Methylobacterium currus: one gene and its partner. Each later gene encodes a partner of the first gene's protein in a complex. Links are inferred from orthologs where the notes say so. Each region holds a gene or a part of one and is shown on either strand. Other genes may lie near its edges. The genes, in order: trxA and trxB.

Evidence for each region.
Region 2: the proteins of trxA (region 1) and trxB are in contact, whole or in part, in a crystal structure (PDB 1F6M), measured with the Escherichia coli proteins. The link is inferred for Methylobacterium currus from one-to-one orthologs.

Annotation. Positions count from the first base shown.
Region 1 is NZ_CP028843.1:6,240,358-6,249,951, reverse strand. Bases 3,575-6,533 are described here. They hold trxA (thioredoxin), read left to right. Parts: upstream 3,575-4,873; coding sequence 4,874-5,194; downstream 5,195-6,533. Other genes in these bases: DA075_RS28700 (glutathione S-transferase family protein), read left to right, coding at 6,309-6,533; DA075_RS28705 (hypothetical protein), read right to left, coding at 5,859-6,170; DA075_RS28710 (hypothetical protein), read right to left, coding at 5,394-5,747; addA (double-strand break repair helicase AddA), read left to right, coding at 3,575-4,734. Also shown: DA075_RS28725 (HlyD family type I secretion periplasmic adaptor subunit), read left to right, coding at 1-797; more of addA, read left to right, coding at 1,279-3,574; more of DA075_RS28700, read left to right, coding at 6,534-6,932; DA075_RS28695 (tetratricopeptide repeat protein), read right to left, coding at 7,030-7,881; ilvD (dihydroxy-acid dehydratase), read right to left, coding at 7,868-9,594. UniProt on the Escherichia coli protein: Participates in various redox reactions through the reversible oxidation of its active center dithiol to a disulfide and catalyzes dithiol-disulfide exchange reactions.
Region 2 is NZ_CP028843.1:4,220,970-4,230,575, reverse strand. Bases 4,190-7,160 are described here. They hold trxB (thioredoxin-disulfide reductase), read left to right. Parts: upstream 4,190-5,164; coding sequence 5,165-6,157; downstream 6,158-7,160. Other genes in these bases: DA075_RS19675 (LysR family transcriptional regulator), read left to right, coding at 6,270-7,160; DA075_RS19685 (mitochondrial fission ELM1 family protein), read left to right, coding at 4,190-5,133. In the rest of the region: DA075_RS19710 (homospermidine synthase), read left to right, coding at 1-61; DA075_RS19705 (Uma2 family endonuclease), read left to right, coding at 172-738; DA075_RS19700 (hypothetical protein), read left to right, coding at 752-1,099; DA075_RS19695 (amidase), read left to right, coding at 1,104-2,513; gltX (glutamate--tRNA ligase), read right to left, coding at 2,680-4,026; more of DA075_RS19685, read left to right, coding at 4,111-4,189; DA075_RS19670 (nucleoside deaminase), read left to right, coding at 7,333-7,812; DA075_RS19665 (hypothetical protein), read left to right, coding at 8,153-8,419; acs (acetate--CoA ligase), read left to right, coding at 8,567-9,606.

The DNA of each region.
Region 1 (9,594 bases):
AGCAGATCCGCGGCCTCGACGAGCAGATCGCCGCCAAGGCCCGGGAGATCGTCCTGATCGAGCGGGAGCTCGGCGGGGTTCGCGACCTGTGGGAGAAGAAGCTGGTGCCGATCCAGCGGGTCAGCGCGCTCGAGCGCGACCTCGCCCGGCTGGAGGGCGAGAAGGGGACGCTGATCTCCACCATCGCCCAGGTGCGCGGCCGCATCACCGAGACGCGGCTGCAGATCCTGCAGATCGACCAAGACCTGCGCACCGAGGTCGGCAAGGAGCTGGCCGACATCCGCAGCAAGGTGTCGGAATATGCCGAGCGGCGCATCACCGCCGAGGACCAGCTCCGGCGCGTCGAGATCCGGGCGCCGCAGGACGGGCTCGTGCACCAGCTCGCGGTCCATACGGTGGGCGGCGTGGTGGCGCCCGGCGCCGAGATCATGCAGATCGTGCCGACCGCCGATCATCTGACCGTCGAGGCCAAGCTCGCGCCGCAGGACATCGACCAGGTCCATGTCGGCCAGGCGGCGACCCTGCGGTTCTCGGCCTTCAACCAGCGCACCACGCCGGTGATCACGGGAACGGTCTCGCGGATCTCCCCGGACCTGACCACCGACCCGCGCACCGGCCAGAGCGCCTACACCACCCGCGTCGCCGTGACGGAAGCCGAGCTGAAGCGCCTCGGCACGGTGCGGCTCACCCCGGGCATGCCGGTGGAGGCCTTCATCCAAACCCAGAGCCGCACGGTGATGAGCTTCTTCACCAAGCCGCTCGCCGACCAGGTCGCCCGGGCCTTCCGGGAGAAGTGAGTGATGCAAGGCCCGTCCCCGCGTCGGGGGCGGGCCTCGCGGTTGTTCCCTCAGCCCCCGATGGCGCCGGAGGCGCCGACAACGGCCACCACCAGCCCGCAGGCCAGGACACCGATCATCGCGTAGGTGATGGTCTTCAGCATCGAGGATCCTCGCTGTGCCGGTTGGTCGATGTCCGCCACTGACGCAGTCTCGCGTTCTTCATTCGCGGACGGCTCCAACGTAAAACGATGGACGCAGCGGAAAGTTCACCGCACCGCACCAATCCCGCATGCCCGATTGAGACGGGGGCGTCGGGATGTGTGCCGGCGCACGTCGCCCTGTTCCGGGCGATCTTCTCCGTCCCTGCGCCGGCCGCCGCTGTGCCCCCGCCGCCACGTGTCCCGAAATCCCTGTGCACCGCCCCCCGAAGCCGCTTGAGGCAACGCCCTGTTGAGTGCGAGCGCGTCAGGATGGCCGCCTGGCCTCTGGGGGAGCTCGGATGGGGATCGAGGGGTTCGTCGTCGACGGCCTGACGCAGGCGGCGCAGCGGCGGGCGGCGGATCCGCGCGCCTCGGCCTGGGTGTCGGCCAATGCGGGGGCGGGCAAGACCAAGGTGCTCACCGACCGGGTGGTGCGCCTGCTGCTGCACGGCGCGGCCCCGGCCAAGATCCTCTGCCTCACCTTCACCAAGGCGGCCGCCGCCAACATGGCGATCCGGGTGTTCGAGCGGCTCGGCCGCTGGGTCACCCTCGACGAGGCGGCGTTGCGCGAGGAACTGACCGCTTTGGAGGGCGCGGCGCCGGACGGCGCCACCTTGCGGCGGGCGCGGCGCCTGTTCGCCCGGGCGGTCGAGACGCCGGGCGGCCTCAAGATCGAGACCCTGCACGCGCTCTGCGAGCGCCTGCTGCACCTCGTGCCGTTCGAGGCCAACGTGCCGGCCCGCTTCGTGGTGCTGGACGAGGCCCAGACCCGCGAGGCGATCGACCGGATCATCGACAACGTGCTGGCCGACGCGGTCGACGCGCGCCATCCGGTGCTGGCCGCCGCGCTGTCCCTCGTCGCCCCCGAGGCGGCGGGCGAGACCCTGCGCCGCGCGATGGTCGCGGCGGTGCAGAATCGCGGCCTGATCGGCCATCGCGACGGTCTGCCCGCCCGCCTCGACGCCCTGCGCGGCGCCCTGGGGCTTGCCCCCGGCGAGAGCCTGGCGGCGATCGAGGCCCGGATGCTCGGCGAGGGGCCCGACCTCGCCGGCCTGATCCAGGCCCTGCGCACGGGCAAGTCCACCGACGAGAAGCGTGCCGACGCCCTGGCACTGGCGGCCTCCGCCACCGGCCCGGCCCGGCTGACGCTCACGCTGGCCGCCTACTTCAAGGACGAGGGCGAGGGCGATCCTTACGCCGCCTCGTCCCTCGGCACGAAGGCGGTGCCCACCGCCGCCAAGGAGGCGCTGATCGCCGAGCAGGCCCGGCTGGCCGCCTTGCGCGACCGCCTCAAGGCGGCCCGGGCCTTCGCCCGGACCGAGGCCCTGTTCACGCTCGCGGCCGAGATCCACCGCCGCATGGAGGCGCAGAAGGCGCGCCTCGGCGCCCTCGACTTCGACGACCTGATCCACAAGACGCTGGACCTGCTGACGCGGGTCGATTCGGCCTGGGTGCTCTACAAGCTCGACCGCGGCGTCGACCACGTGCTGATCGACGAGGCGCAGGACACCAACCCGCAGCAATGGGAGATCCTGCGCCGGATCACCGAGGATTTCTGCGCCGGGGAGGGGGCCCGCGAGGCGGGCAACGGCCTCGCCCGCACCCGTTTCGCCGTCGGCGACCCCAAGCAGTCGATCTACAGCTTCCAGGGCGCGGCGCCGGAGGAGTTCGAGACCACCCGGCGGGCCTGGCGGCGCGACGCGGAAGGCGCCGGCCTGCCCTTCGCCGATGTCGGCCTCACCCTGTCGTTCCGCTCGGCGATCGGGGTGCTGCGGGCGGTCGACGCCACCTTCGCGATCGGGGACCACTATCGCGGCCTATCCTTCGGCGACACGGCGGTCGGCACCGTGCATTCCACCGCCCGGGTGCGCGCGCCGGGCCAGGTCGAGCTGTGGCCGGTCGAGCGGCCGAGCGCCGAGGAGGAACCCGACGCCTGGACCCACCCGGTCGATGCGATCGAGGCCGGGGCGCCGGCGCTCGTCACGGCGCGCCGAGTCGCGCGGGCCGTGCGGCTCTGGACGACGACCGGCGACGAATTCGGCCGGGTCTGGCGGCCGGCTGAGGTGCTGATCCTGGTGCGCAAGCGCTCGGCGGCCTTCGAGGGGGTGATCCGGGCGCTCAAGGCCGAGGGCGTGCCGGTGGCCGGCCAGGACCGCCTCGACATCGCCGCCCATATCGCGGTCCTCGACCTCGTGTCGGCGGGCCGCGCCGCCCTGCTGCCGCAGGACGACCTGACGCTCGCCACCGCCCTGAAGACGCCCCTCGTCGGTCTCACCGACGACGACCTCGTCGGCGTCGCGGCCGGCCGCGACCCGGCCGAGTCGCTGGTCGCGGCCCTGCGCCGCCGCGCGCAAGGAGGCGACCCGGCGGCGCTTCGCGGCGTCGCGGCCCTCGACGGCTGGACGGCGCTTGCCCGGGCGCACGGGCCGTTCGGCTTCTACGCCGAGCTGCTCGGGCCGCTCGGCGGCCGGGCGCTCCTGGTGCAGCGCCTCGGCGGCGAGGCGGGGGACGCCATCGACGTGTTCCTCACCGCCGCCGCCCAGGCCGAGGCCGGGCCCGACGCGCCCTCGCTCACCGGCTTCCTGTCCCGCTACGCCCCGAGCGGCGGGCGCGATGCCGGCGGCCACACGGTCAAGCGCGACCTCGATTCGGCCCGCGACGAGGTGCGGGTGATGACGGTGCACGGCGCCAAGGGTCTGGAGGCGCCGCTGGTGCTGGTGCTCGACGGCTGCGACGCGATCGGACGCGATCCGCCGCTGATCCCGATGCGGCTCCCCGACGGCAGCACCGTGCCGGTCTGGTCGAGCGCCAAGGCCCATGACAGCTCAGGCGTCGCGGCCGCCCGCGATGCGCTCCACGCCAAGGCCGGCGAGGAGCACAACCGCCTGCTCTACGTCGCCATGACCCGGGCCAAGGACCGGCTGGTGATCGCGCCCTTCGCGAACAACGACAAGGAGACGCCGGCCGAGGCTTGGTGCGAGATGATCCGCCGCGGCCTGGTGCACAAGTTCGGGGGCGTCGAGGTCACGGAGATGCCCTACGGCCCGGCGGAGAGCTGGCGCGAGGGGGCGGCGGTCCCGGAGCCGCCCGCCACCGCCGTGCCGGTGCCCGAACCCGAGGCTTTGCCGGACTGGCTGCACCGCCCGGTCGTGCCCGAGGCCGAGCCGCTGCCGCCGTTGCGTCCCTCCGGCCTCGGCGCCGCCGACGAGCCGCGCCGCTCGGATGCCCGCTCCAGCGACCCGGCAGCCCGCCGCCGCGGCGTTCTGGTCCACGCCCTGCTGGAGCACCTGCCGGGTCTCGTGCCCGAGCGGCGCCCGGCCGCCGCGGAGGCCTTCGTCGCCGCCCGGGCCCCGGGGCTCGACGCGGACCGGCGCGCCGCCATCGCCGCGGAGGCGCTGCGGCTCCTCGACGATCCCGACCTCGCGATCCTGTTCGGGCCGCAGGGCCGGGCCGAGGTGACGCTCGCCGGCACCATCGCGGTCGGCGGGTCCTTGCGCCCGGTGCATGGCAGGGTCGACCGCATCGCGGTGACGGACGAGGCGGTCTGGCTCGTCGACTTCAAGACCGGCCGCCCGCCGCCACGCGGTGCGCCGACGCCGCGGGGCCAGGCGGCACAGGTCGCGCTCTACGCGCGCCTCCTGGCGTCGATCTATCCGGGACGCACCCTGGTGCCGCTCCTGGTCTGGACCGCCGGTCCGGTGATCCGCCGGCTGACGCCGGAGGATTGCGCGGCGGCTCTCGGCACGCTGGCGTGATCGGGAGTGCGCCGGCACACGGCAGAACGGGGATGGCTTGGCGGTTGCGCTTGATCGGCTCCCGCCCGGTTCTTACCTTCCCACTCACGCGGGCCGGTCCGCGCCGTCGGCCGGCTTCACGACGAAAGGATTTTTTGCGATGGCAACCGTGAAGGTGACCGACGCGAGCTTCGAGCAGGACGTGCTGCAATCGGCCGAGCCCGTCGTGGTCGATTTCTGGGCCGAGTGGTGCGGCCCCTGCCGCGCCATCGGCCCGGCGCTGGAGGAGATCTCCACCGAGATGAACGGCCGGGTGAAGATCGCCAAGGTCAACGTGGACGAGAATCCGGGCATCGCCTCTCAGTACGGCATCCGCTCGATCCCGACCCTGATGATCTTCAAGGGCGGCGAGCTCGCCGGCCAGAAGGTCGGCGCCGCGCCGAAGGGCGACCTGTTCCGCTGGATCCAGGCCAGCGCCTGACCTGCTACAGAATCATTGATGATGAGGAGCCCGGCCGAGAGGCCGGGCTTTCTCATGCCTGGATGGGCGGTCGCTCTGTGAATCGTCTGTCGAACGACAAATCGGACTCGACCTCTCAGGTTCATCCAGGCTCCGCTGCACGGCTCCGGATCGATGTGGAGGGTATGAACTCGCCGAGGGCCAATAAGCGGTCGCCGTCTCATCCCCGCCGCAGCAACTGCAACGGGCTCCCCGGCCCATACGCCACCCAGATCGCCGCGCAGGCCGCCTGCCGGTCGCTCCGCATCCGGCCGTCGAGGTCGTCGAGGGCGGCCTGGAGGCGGACGGAGCGGGGCTTCTGGAAGAACTCGGCGTGGTTGAGCTGCGTCCGGGCCGCGAAGGCCCGGAAATGCTCGGCATCGATCCGGACGCCGTCGCAGCGGCGGCTGGCGAGGTCGGCCTGGATGCCGGAGAGGAGCACGGGATCCTCTGGAGAAACCTGCTCCCGGTGGGGCTGAGCCGTGAAGCAGAAGGCTGCCCAGGCGGCAGCGACGACGAATGGCCGAAGAAGCATGACAGCGCTCGCGCGATGGCACGGGATGGTCCTGCGCCGAAAAATCGCCGGCGCCGACCCGCGTTCCCGTCCCCGCCTCCCGTCATGTGCGCGAGCGCACGAGGAGCCGTCTCAGAGCGGGTCGCGCTCGATCCAGGCCGGGTCCATCGTCGCCACCACGTCGTCGAAGGACGCCGGGCCGGGCGCCTCGCCGCGGATCAGGGTCTCGGCCTCGTCGTGGTCGACGTCGCGCATCTGCTCGGCCAGCAGGGCGAGGTAGCTCGCCGCGGCGGCCGTGCCGAACAGTTCGGCGAAGCGGGCATGCGCCACCGCCGTCATCGTCTCGACCACCGCGTCCGGCGGGCTGCCGGCCTCGACGGCATTGTCGAACACCGCCCGCCAGGCGCGCGACAGGCGTTCGCGCAGTTCGAAGGTGTCGTCCACGGTCGGCCTCTCCGGGCCGGGAACGGCCATGCGGGAGTATGGGCCCGCGAGCCCGCGGTTTCCAGGCGGGGGAGGGGTGCCAACCGGCCGGTCCGGTGCGATACCGCGCCGGCGGTCCTCAGCCGCAGGGAGAGCCTCATGAAACTCTACGGCACCAGCCTGTCGCCCTTCGTCCGCAAGGTGCTCGTCGTCCTCGCCGAGAAGGGCATCAAGGTCCGGCACGTGCCGCTGCGCTTCCACGATCCCGATCCGCGCTTCCGGGCGGCGAGCCCGTTCGGCAAGATCCCGGCCCTGGAGGACGGCGAGTTCCGCCTCGCCGATTCCTCGGCGATCATCCATTACCTGGAGCGCAAGCATCCGGAACCGGCCATGCTGCCGGCCGGCGCCCAGGATCTCGGCCGGGCGATCTGGTTCGACGAGTTCGGCGACACCGAGCTGTTCCCGCTGCTGGTCAAGCCTTTCGTGCAGCGGGTGCTGCGGCCGCAGCTGATGAAGCAGCCCTGCGACGAGGCCGTGGTGGCCAAGTGCATGACCGAGGAATTGCCGCGGCCGTTCGATTATCTCGAGGGCGTGATCGACGGGCCGTATCTCGTCGGCGGCGCCTTCGGCCTGGCCGACATCTCGGTCGCGACAGGCTTCCACAACCTGCATCTCGCCGGCGAGGCGGTCGAGCCTCAGCGCTGGCCGCGGCTCGCGGCCTATGTCGCGGCGATCCTGGAGCGCCCGTCGTTCCAGGCGGCGATCGCGGCCCGGCAGGGCTGACGAGGGGAGGGAGAGGAGGGGGCGGTCACGTCCCCTCCCAGCGTCCCATCTCCCAGCGTCCCATCTCCCAGCGTCCCATCTCCCAGCGTCCCATCTCTTACCGTCCCTTGGCGCTGCGGCGGTAGAAGCCGTCGACCTGGGCCTGGGCCTCGGCCCGGTCCCGCTCGTTGGCCGCCGCCATCGCCTGCTCCTGCAGGGTGACGATCCACTGGTCCTTCGGCCCCTCGGCGGCGTCGCGGGCCAGCGTCAGCCAGGCGAGGCCGCGGGCGCGCTGCACCGTGACCCCCTGGCCGTTGATCAGGAGCTGGCCGAGCAGTGCTTGCGCGGCCGGGTGCCCCTTCTCGGCGGCGAGGTTGAACCAGCGCGCCGCCTGGCGCGGGTCCTGGGTCACGCCGGTGCCGTCGAGGTAGAGGCGGGCAAGGTTGTACTGCGCGTTCGGGTCGCCGTAATACGTCGCCGCGTAGTTGAACATGTCGTAGGCGCGCTCGACGTTCGGGCGCACGTAGGAGCCCTTGATCCCGTCGAGGAAGTAGCGGCCGAGCGCCGTGAAGGCGCTCGCCACCACGCCGGCATTCGGCGCCTCCGGGCCCTCGTCGGCGTTCTCGTCGGCGATCTTCGAGAAGAACTCGAACGCCTTGAGGTCGTCGTGCGGGACGCCGTCGCCCTCCGCATACATGCGGCCGAGCTTCCAGAGGGCAAGGGCGTGGCCCTGGCCCGCGGCGTATTCGAGGGCGCGGGCGGCGCCCTCCTTGTCGCCGGCATTGTAGTCGCGCATGCCCGTCCGCATCGCCTCGCGGGCGTTGCGGTAGCCCGCCGCGGCGGGCACCGGGGTCCGCACCGCAGCGTCGAGCGCCGCAGCGGGTCCCGCCCCGGCCATGACGAGGCCGAGGAGCGCGAGGAGGAACCGGCGGCCCGCCCTGTGGGGCAGGCCGGCCTCAGATATCCGCATAGGAGAGCGTCTCCTGGGCCCCGCCCGGATGCGTCACCGCGCCCGTCACCGCCGGGCCGACGGTCTGCGCGTACTTCCACAGGTAGCCCGAGGTCGAATCGTTGGCCCGCGGCTGCCAGGCCGCGCGCCGCTGGGCCAGCTCCTCGTCCGACAAGTCGACCGAGAGCGTGCCCTGGACCGCATCGATGCGGATGAGGTCGCCGTCCTTGAGGAGGCCGATCGGGCCGCCAACCGCCGCCTCCGGCCCGACATGGCCGATGCAGAAGCCGCGGGTGGCGCCGGAGAAGCGCCCGTCGGTGATGAGCGCCACCTTGTCGCCCATGCCCTGGCCGTAGAGGGCGGCGGTGGTCGCCAGCATCTCGCGCATGCCGGGGCCGCCGCGCGGGCCCTCGTAGCGGATCACCAGGACCTCGCCCTCCTTGTAGGTGCGGTTCTTTACCGCCTCGAAGCAGGCTTCCTCGTTGTCGAAGACTCGGGCGGGACCCGCGAAGGTTTGCTTCTCCGGCGGCATGCCGGCGACCTTCACGATCGCGCCCTCGGGCGCGAGGTTGCCCTTGAGGCCGACGACGCCGCCGGTCGGGGTGATCGGCTGGTGCGAGGGACGCACCACGTCCTGATGGGTATTCCAGGACACCTTGGCGAGGTTCTCGGCGATGGTTCGGCCGGTGACCGTCAGGCAGTCGCCATGCAGGAAGCCGCCGTCGAGCAGCGTCTTCATGAGGAGCGGGATGCCGCCGACCTCGAACAGGTCCTTGGCCACGTAGCGCCCGCCGGGCTTCAGGTCGGCGATGTAGGGGGTGCGCTTGAAGATCTCGGCGACGTCGAACAGGTCGAACGAGATGCCGCATTCATGCGCGATCGCCGGCAGGTGCAGCGCCGCGTTGGTCGAGCCGCCGGAGGCCGCCACCACGGTCGCGGCGTTCTCGAGCGCCTTGCGGGTGACGATGTCGCGCGGGCGGATGTTCTTGGACAGCAGCTCCATCACCATCTCGCCGGCGGTGGCGCAGAACCGGTCGCGGATCTCGTAGGGGGCGGGCGCGCCGGCCGAGTAGGGGAGCGCCAGGCCGATCGCCTCGGAGACGGTCGCCATGGTGTTGGCGGTGAACTGCGCGCCGCAGGCGCCGGCCGACGGGCAGGCGACCTGCTCCAGCTCATCGAGGTCGTCGTCGCTCATCGCGCCGACCGAGTGCTTGCCCACCGCCTCGAACAGGTCCTGGATGGTGACCGGCTGGCCCCGGAAGGTGCCGGGCAGGATCGAGCCGCCATAGATGAAGACGGAGGGCACGTTGAGGCGCACCATCGCCATCATCATGCCGGGCAGGGACTTGTCGCAGCCGGCAAGGCCCACGAGCGCGTCGTAGGCGTGGCCGCGCATGGTCAGCTCGACCGAGTCGGCGATGACCTCGCGGGAGGGCAGCGACGCGCGCATGCCGCGGTGCCCCATGGCGATGCCGTCGGTGACCGTGATGGTGCAGAACTCGCGCGGGGTGCCGCCGGCGGCGGCCACGCCCTTCTTCACCGCCTGAGCCTGGCGCATCAGCGAGATGTTGCAGGGCGCCGCCTCGTTCCAGCACGAGGCCACGCCGATCAGCGGCTGGTGGATCTGCTCGCGGGTGAGACCCATGGCGTACAGGTACGACCGGTGCGGCGCACGGTCCGGACCCTCGGTCACGTAGCGGCTGGGCAGCTTCGATTTGTCGGTGATGTGACGCG
Region 2 (9,606 bases), 2.0 Mb from region 1 along the record:
GGAGGACATCGACGAGAGCGATCCCTGGCAGTTCCGCAACGTGCTGGTGCACGGGGCTTAAAGCAGGGATCTGCGGCACCGCGCCCGATCTTCGGGCGCGGTGCCTCACCGCCGCAGGCTGTCGCCCGTCCCCGCCCGGTGCTACGATCGGGGCGGTGACAGGGAGCCGTCATGTCGCTCGCGCTGCGGCGCGCCCCGCGGATGCGGGTCGCCGAATTCATCGAGATGATCCGCGACCGCCCGGACGAGGAGCGCTGGGAGCTTCTCGACGGTGAGGCGGTGCTGATGGCGCCGCCGGGCGAGCGCCATCAGCAGATCGTCAGCAACCTGATTTCTGCGCTGCGACCGCTCGCGGCGAAGTTCGGATGCCGGGCCCTGCCCGGGCTCGGGCTGCGGAACGACTTCGTCGACGATTACGCGCCGATCCCCGATGTCGTCGTCCGCTGCGGCCCGCTCCTCCCCGACGGCTATGCCCGCGACCCGATCCTCATCGCCGAGGTGTTGTCGCCCTCGACCATGAACAACGACCGGGGCCGCAAGGCGGCTTTCTACCAGGGCCTTCAGACGCTGCGGGCCTACCTGATCGTCTATTCCGACGAAGCCCGGGTCGAGCTGTGGTCGCGGGGGAATGGCCCTGATGCGACCGTGCGCGTCCTCGGCCGGGACGACGTGATCCCGCTGCCGGATCTCGACGGGGCAATTCCGGTCGCCGCCCTCTACGAAGACATCCCCCTCTGATCCCGAGCCGCCCTTGCCCCATTTCGATGAATTCTACGCCAACAAGCTGCGCGGCTCCCTCGGGGTGACCGACGCCGAATCGGTGCTCGACCTGCGCGGCGCGCCCCGGCCGCAGGCCGAGGCCTCGCTCGCCGACATGCTGGAGCGCAGCCGCTTCGCCAAGGGCAAGACCGTGGCGGTGCGCCTCGACGGACCGACCCCCGGCGGCGGCGAGACCCTGTTCCAACCGGTCGGCCGCCAGCTCCTCGACGCCAAGCGCCGCGGCTGGGTCGAGCGGCTCCAGACCCTGCCGGCCCAGGACGGCCTCGGCTTCTACGTCGCCCTGGCCGGGCGCCCCGACAAGACGCCCGAGGCGCGCTGAGACGATGGCGACCCCGCCCTCCGCCACGAACCCCGCCGACCTGACCGCCACCGCGCTCCTGAGCCTCTACGCGAGCCGCGCCCTCTCGCCGGTCGCGGTGACTCAGGCCGTGATCGCCCGGGCCGAGGCCGCCGAGCCGCAGTTGCACGCGCTCTACGCCTTCGCGCCGGAGGCGGCCCTGGCGGCGGCCCGCGCCTCCGAGGCGCGGTGGATGAAGGGCGAGGCCCTGCCCCTCGACGGGGTGCCGGTCACCATCAAGGAGAACATCGCCGTCGCGGGCGTGCCGATGCCGCTCGGCACCGCCGCCCGGGACGACGCGCCGCCGAGCCCGCGCGACGCGCCCGCCACCGCCCGCCTGCGCGAGGACGGGGCGGTGATCGTCGCCTGCACCACCATGCCGGATTACGGCATGCTGTCCTCAGGGCTGTCGAGCTTCCACCCCCTCGCCCGCAACCCCTGGGACCTGACCAAGGGCCCGGGCGGCTCCTCGGCCGGCGCGGGCGCCGCTGCGGCGGCGGGCTACGGACCGATCCATCTCGGCACCGATATCGGCGGCTCGATCCGGCTGCCCGCCTCCTGGTGCGGCATTGTCGGCCACAAGCCGAGCCACGGCCGGGTGCCCCTCGACAACGCATTCTACGGCCGCTGCGCCGGCCCCCTCACCCGCAGCGTCGCGGATGCGGCGCTGGCGATGCGCAGCATCAGCCGCCCGGACGACCGCGACCCCACCGCCCTGCCGCCGGCCGCCCTGCCCTGGCTCGACCTCGACGGCCTGGAGCTGAAGGGCCTGCGCCTCGGGCTGGTGATGGAGAGTGCGGCGGGCCTTCCCCTCGACCCGGCGAACCGCGCGGTGGTGGAGGCGGCGGTCCGGCTGCTCGCCGAGGCCGGCGCGATCGTCGATCCGGTCCCGGCCTTCCTCAGCCAGGCGATGCTCGACGGGCTCGACCTGTTCTGGCGCCAGCGCGCCTCCCTCGACATCGAGGCGCTGGACGAGGCGCGGCGCGCCCGCGTGCTGCCGTTCATCCGCGACTGGGCGGCGGGCGGGCGCGGTTTGAGCGGCGCGGCGGTCTTCCACGGCATGAGCCAGATGGCGGCGATGCGCGACGCCGCGCTCGCGGCGGTCCGGCCGTTCGACTTCCTGATCGGCCCGGTCTCACCGAACCCGCCCTTCCCGGCCGAGCACGCTTCGCCGACCAACGACCCGGCCCGGGCGATGGCCCACATCGCCTACACGGTGCCGTTCAACATGTCGGAGCAGCCGGCGATCTCGGTCCCGGCGGGCTTCACGCCGGACGGGCTGCCGGTCGGCCTGCAGATCGCCGGGAAGCGCTTCGACGATGTCGGGGTGCTGCGGCTGGCGCGGGCGTTCGAGCGGATCCGGCCGGCGTTGAGGCCGTGGCCGGTGGTGGGTTAGGTCGAACTCGGTCGGGATCGGGGGAGATCGAATGGCGACCGCGCGAAGGACGACGGTCGCAAGCCGGTCTTGATTTCCTTCGTCCTGGAGCTCGCACAGGCGAGAGCCCCAGGACGAAGGGAAGAGGTGTCGGCGTGATGCTTCTGCAACGTGCAGAAGCCAAGGCTCACGCCACCTCCCCCTTCAACCGCGCCAGCGCCCGCTCCCGGCCGATCAGCGGCAGCAGGCCGGCGAGGTCCGGGCCGTGGTCGAGGCCGGTGAGCGCGAGGCGCAGGGGCAGGAACAGCGCCTTGCCCTTGAGGCCGGTGGCGGTGCGCACGGCCTCCGTCACTTGCTTCCAGGTGCCGGCATCCCATGGCTCCGGCGGCAGCGACTCGCGGGCGACGGTAAGGAGATCCGGCGTCTCGCCGGTCACCGGCGTCACCGGGCCCTGCACCACGCGCCACCACTCGGCGGCATCCGACACCCGGTTGAGGTTCGCCCGCACCACCTCCCAGAAGGCTTGGGCCCGCTCCGGCGCGACCCCGAGGGCGGTGAGCCGGTCGGCCACCGCCGCGTAGGACAGGCCGTGGACGACGCGGGCGTTGAGTCCGTCGAGCTCGTGCTCGTCGAACTTCGCCGGGGCCCGCGAGACATGGGCGAGATCGACGAGGGCGGCCAGCTCGTCGAGATCGGCCACCGGCCGCACCGCCTCGGCCGAGCCGGTCAGGACCGCCAGCGCCGCGACGGCCATGGGCTCGTAGCCGGAGGCGCGCAGGCCCCGCAGGGAGAGGTGGCCGAGGCGCTTCGACAGCCCCTCGCCGCTCGCCGTGGTGAGGAGGTTGTGGTGGGCGAAGACCGGCACCGGAGCCCCCAGCGCCGAAAAGATCTGGATCTGGACCGCCGTGTTGGTGACATGGTCCTCGCCGCGGATCACGTGGGTGACGCCGGTCTCGGCATCGTCAACGACAGAAGGCAGGGTGTAGAGGTAGCTGCCGTCCTCGCGGATCAGGACCGGGTCGGAGAGGCTGTCGGCCTCGACGTGGCAGGGCCCGCGCACCAGGTCGTCCCAGGTCACCGTGCCGGGATCGAGGCGGAAGCGCCAATGCGGCCGGCGCCCTTCCGCCTCGAAGGCGGCGCGCTCCTCCGGCGTCAGCTTCAGGGCGGCGCGGTCGTAGACCGGCGGCAGGCCGCGGCCGAGCTGGCGCCGGCGACGACGCTCCAGCTCCTCGGCGGTCTCGTAGGCCGGGTAGAGCCGGCCCGCCGCCCTCAACCGCTCGGCAGCCGCGTCGTAGATCGCCAGGCGCTCCGACTGGCGAAACATCCCGTCCGGCACGATGCCGAGCCAGCCGAGATCCTCCTCGATCGCCGCAGCGAACTCGGCCGTCGAGCGCGCCGTGTCGGTGTCGTCGAGGCGCAGCCAGAACCGGCCGCCCTCCCGGCGGGCGAACAGCGCGTTGAACAGGGCCGGCCGGGCATTGCCGATATGGAGGAAGCCGGTGGGCGAGGGAGCGAAGCGAACGACGGGTGCCATGCCGGCCCTCGTAGAGCATCGGCGGAGCGGGGCGCAATCGGGTGATGGCCCGAACCCTTGAAGACCTGGCGGAAGACCTGGCGCTTGACAGATCTTGTCCCGGCGCCGCATCGCGGGCCCGTGGCCTCCCTCTCACCCCTTCTGCCGGCCGGTACCACGGCCTGGCTGATCACCGACGGCAAGGCCGGCGACCTCGCGCCCTGCCGCGGCCTCGCCGAGGCCCTCGGGGTCATGGCGGAGGAGCGGGTGATCGCGCCGCGCCCGCCCTTCTCCTGGCTCGCCCCCCGCGGTCCGGCCGATCCGCGGGAGCGAGCGCTGACAGCACCCTGGCCCGACCTCGCCATCGCGACCGGGCGCCGGGCGGTGCCGGCACTGCGCGCGGTCAAAAGCCGCTCGGGGGCCAGGACCTTCACCGTGTTCCTGCGCGACCCCCGGATCGGCGCGCGGGCGGCCGACCTGATCTGGGTGCCGTCCCACGACCGCTTGCGCGCCCCCAACGTGGTCGTCACCGAGACCGGCCCGCACCCCGTCTCCCCCACCCGCCTCGCCGCCGCGCGAGCCGATCCCGACCCGCGTCTCGCCGGCCTGCCCTCCCCCCGGGCCGCGGTGCTGGTCGGCGGCGACAGCCGGCACGGGCGCTTCCCGGAGGAAGACGCGCGAGCCCTGCTCGCCGGGCTGGAGCGCCTGGCCGGCGAGGCGAGCCTGATGATCACCGCCTCCCGGCGCACGCCCGACCGCTTGCGGGCGGGACTGGCCGACCTGGCCCGGGGTCGCGGCGGCTTCTTCTGGGACGGCAGCGGCGCGAATCCCTACCTGGCGATGCTGGCGCTGGCCGACACGATCGTGGCGACGGCCGATTCGGCCAACATGGTGACGGAGGCCTGCGCCGCCGGCGTCCCGGTGCTGCTGTTCGAGCCGCGGAACCTCTACGCCCGCCACCGGCCGCTGTTCGAGGCGCTGAAACGGCACGGAACTGTGCATGTCTTCGACGGACGGGTTGAGTCGTTGCCGTCCAAGCCCTTAGACATGACACTCGCGATCGCGCAGGCTGTGGCGAATGCCTATATCGGGCATCGCGACGCGCTCGCCCGCCGAACGGCTCGTTAGAGCCTGCTTGGCGGCAGCCCCGGAGATCCGTATGTCCACCACCAAGCAGGCTCCCCAGCACGAGAAGCTCGTGATCGTCGGCTCCGGCCCCGCCGGGTACACCGCCGCGATCTACGCCGCCCGCGCCATGGTCGAGCCGCTGCTGATCTCGGGCTTTCAGCCCGGCGGCCAGCTGATGATCACCACCGACGTCGAGAACTATCCGGGCTTTGCCGAGGCGATCCAGGGCCCGTGGCTGATGGAGCAGATGCGGCTCCAGGCCGAGCATGTCGGCACCCGGATCGTCTCGGAATACATCGCCAAGGTCGACCTGGCGCAAAGGCCGTTCCGGCTCGAGGCCGATTCCGGCGCGGTCTTCACCTGCGACGCGCTGATCATCGCCACCGGCGCCCAGGCGAAATGGCTCGGCCTGCCCTCCGAGGCGAAGTTCCAGGGCTTCGGCGTCTCGGCCTGCGCCACCTGCGACGGGTTCTTCTTCCGGGGCAAGGAGGTCGTGGTGGTCGGCGGCGGCAACACCGCGGTCGAGGAGGCGCTCTACCTCGCCAACCTCGCCTCGAAGGTCACGGTCGTGCACCGGCGCGACACCTTCCGCGCCGAGCGCATCCTGCAGGAGCGCCTGTTCAAGCACCCGAATGTCGAGGTGGTGTGGAACCACGCGGTGGACGAGATCTGCGGCCGCGACAAGCCGGCCCCCTCGGTTACCCATGTCCGCCTGCGCGACACCGTCACCGGGGCGATCACCGAGCGCAAGGCCGACGGCGTGTTCGTCGCCATCGGCCACCAGCCGGCGACCGCCGTGTTCGAGGGGCAGCTGCCCTTCCGGGCCGGCGGCTACCTCGAGGTGACGCCCGGCACCGCCATGACGGCGATTCCCGGCGTGTTCGCGGCGGGCGACGTGACCGACGACGTCTACCGGCAGGCGATCACCGCCGCCGGGATGGGCTGCATGGCTGCCCTCGAAGCGGAGAAGTACCTGGCCAACCTGGCTGTCGGCGAAGAGCCGTGCCAGGCCGCGGCCGAGTAGGCGAGTTGTACCGGGGCCGGGGATGCGCCCCGGTCCCGGCCTTTGGCGTTCGCTCTGAACTCACCGGCTCCTCTTCAGGCCGGCCGGGGCTCTGGCGAGGGGTTTGACGGCCGTGGACTGGGACAAGATCCGGATTTTCCTCAACGTCGCCGAAGCCGGCAGCTTCACCAAGGCGGGCGACGACATCGGGCTCAGCCAGTCGGCCGTCAGCCGCCAGATCAGCGCGCTGGAGCGCGAGCTGAAGGCGCCGCTGTTCCACCGCCACGCCCGCGGGCTGATCCTGACCGAGCAGGGCGACCTGCTGTTCCGGGCCGCCCGGGACATGAAGATGCGGCTGGAGACCACCCGGGCCCGCCTCGTCGAGACCAGCGAGCGGCCCTCGGGCGACCTCAAGGTGACGACGACCGTCGGCCTCGGCACCGCCTGGCTGTCGCAGCGGGTGGCCGAGTTCCTCGACCTGCACCCGGACGTGCGCGTCGAGCTGATCCTGACCAACGAAGAGCTCGACCTCGCCATGCGCGAGGCCGACGTGGCGATCCGCCTGCGCCGCCCGGCCCAGCCGGACCTGATCCAGCGCCGGCTGTTCACCGTGCACTACCACGTGTTCGCCTCGCTCGAATACGTGAAGCGCTTCGGGGAGCCGAAGACGATCGACGACCTCGACAAGCACCGCCTGGTCTCGTTCGGCGGCGATCAGCCCTCCTACCTGATGGCGACCCACTGGCTCTCCACCGTCGGCCGCGAGGGCCGCGAGCACCGCACCATCCACTTCACGGTCAACAACATCTCGGCGCTCCAGCTCGCGGTCGAGACCGGCGCCGGCATCGGCATCCTGCCGGACTACGTGGCGGACGGGAACGAGCAGCTGGTGCAGGTCCTGCGCGACTACGAGATGCCGAACCTCGAGAGCTACCTCGTGTATGCCGAGGAGATGCGGACGGTGGCCCGCGTCCAGGCCTTCCGGGATTTTCTCGTCGCGAAGGCGCAGCGCTGGACGTATTGAGGGCCGGACACCCCTTGCTCCGCTCTCCCACCCGGAACCTCGGGAGGAGGTTTCCGGTGGGAGGGCGCGTTTCGCCGCGTCCGGCCCGCACGGCGCACCTCCCCGCTTGCCTTTCCGCCCGCTGGCGCCATGCTCCCACCGGCAGCCGCAAGGTCAGCCGAGAGGAGCCCCGATGACCGACGACGAGACCTTCATGGCGCGCGCCATCGCGCTGTCGGAGCGCACCGCGCTCGTCGAGAGCGCCGGCGGCGCCTTCGGTGCGGTGATCGTGCGCGACGGTGAGATCGTCGGCGAGGGCGCCAACCGGGTCGTCGCCGAGAACGATCCGACCTGGCATGCCGAGATGGCGGCGATCCGCGACGCCTGCAAGAAGGAGGGCAATTTCAAGCTGCCCGGCGCCACCCTCTATACGTCCGCCGAACCCTGCCCGATGTGCATGGCGGCCGCTTACTGGGCCGGCATCTCGCGGATCTTCTACGCCTCGACCAACGAGGACGCGCTTCGCCACGGCAATTTCGACGACAGCATGATCTACGAGGAGATCCGCAAGCCGGCGGACCAGCGCAAGATCCCGATCCGGCAGATCATGCGCGCCGAGGCGATCGAGGTCTGGGAGCGCTACGAGGCCAAGGCCGACCGGGTGCCCTACTGACGAGCGGACATCCCGAGCCTGAGCGATCGGAGCGGCCAGTCGAGCCGGCAGTCACGTCGACACCCGTCTCCGTCATCCCGGGACTCCTCCAAGACGAGCGCCCGGGATCCATAAACGCTGACGCTGGAGAACGAAACGGACCGCCTCCCCCTTCGTCTTGCCTCGTCAGCGGCTCTGAAGCCTGGCTTCCGCCGCGCGGACCCGGGATGATGCAGGGCGGCATCCGGAGATGTCGAAGCCTCGAACGGATCCGGAAACCAGAGCCTTCACAGCACGTTCTCATTTCGGACATCTTGGGCATCGATCCGGTGTGCCAGCCTGAACCCTGGAAGGAGGTCCCATGCGCCGCACGCATCGTCTCGCCGTCCTCCTGGCGGCAGCCCTCGCTCCCGCTCCGCTTCTCGCGCAAGAAATGCCGCCCGCGCGGGATCCCGGGATCACCGGCTCGCTCGGCCCCGCCACCCGCGAGACCACCGGCGTCGGCCAGACCAAGCCGCCTGGCGCGGCGCTGGGCCCCGACGCCGGTCTGACGCCGGACTTGCAGCAGCGTGACCGGGCGATTCAGCGCAAGATCGATACCGGGATCTGCGCGGGCTGCACCGAGTAGAACTGACACGGCCGATCGGGCGCATTAATCCGGTCTGCATTAGACGGAATGATCGGTTGCAGACGCAGCGAGCAGGCGCCTAAACCGACCGCAATCGGCCCGGTCGCCGCGCCTGCGGCCGGAGCGACCAGACAGGGGAGGAGCGCCATGAACCAGCGGGTCGTCGAGGTCACCCAGGATGCGCGCGCGCGGGCGCATATCGACGAGGCGAAGTATCGGGCCTGGTACGAGGCCTCGATTCGCGATCCGGAGGCGTTCTGGCGCGAGCACGGCAAGCGGATCGACTGGTTCACGCCCTACGCCAAGGTCAAGGAGACGTCGTTCGGCCCCGGCGACGTCTCGATCAAGTGGTTCTCGGACGGCGTCACCAATGCCGCCCACAATTGCATCGACCGTCACCTCGCCACGCGCGGCGACCAGGTCGCGATCATCTGGGAGGGCGACGACCCGTCGGAATCGCGCCACATTACCTACCGCGAGTTGCACGCGGAAGTGTGCCGGATGGCCAACGTCCTTCGCAACCGTGGCGTCTCCAAGGGCGACCGGGTCACGATCTACCTGCCGATGATCCCCGAGGCCGCGTTCGCGATGCTGGCCTGCGCCCGGCTCGGCGCCATCCACTCGGTGGTGTTCGGCGGCTTCTCGCCCGATTCCCTCGCCGGCCGCATCCAGGGCTGCGACTCAAAGCTCGTCATCACCGCCGACGAGGGCCTGCGCGGCGGCCGCAAGGTGCCGCTGAAGGCCAATGTCGACGCGGCGATCCAGCGTCTGCCCGCCGACAGCGTCGACCACGTCATCGTGGTGCGCCGCACCGGCGGCGCCGTCGAGATGGATCCCGTCCGCGACGTCTATTACGACGACGCCGCTGCCCAGGTCACGGACGAGTGCCCGGTCGCCCATGTCGAGGCCGAGCACCCGCTGTTCCTGCTCTACACCTCGGGCTCGACCGGCCAGCCGAAGGGTGTCGTTCACACCACCGGCGGCTATCTCGTCTACGCCGCGATGACGCACCAATACGTCTTCGACTATCACGAGGGCGACATCTACTGGTGCACCGCCGATGTGGGCTGGGTCACCGGTCATTCCTACATCCTGTACGGGCCGCTGGCGAACGGCGCCACGACCCTGATGTTCGAGGGCATCCCGACCTATCCGTCGATCTCCCGGTTCTGGGAAGTCGTCGACAA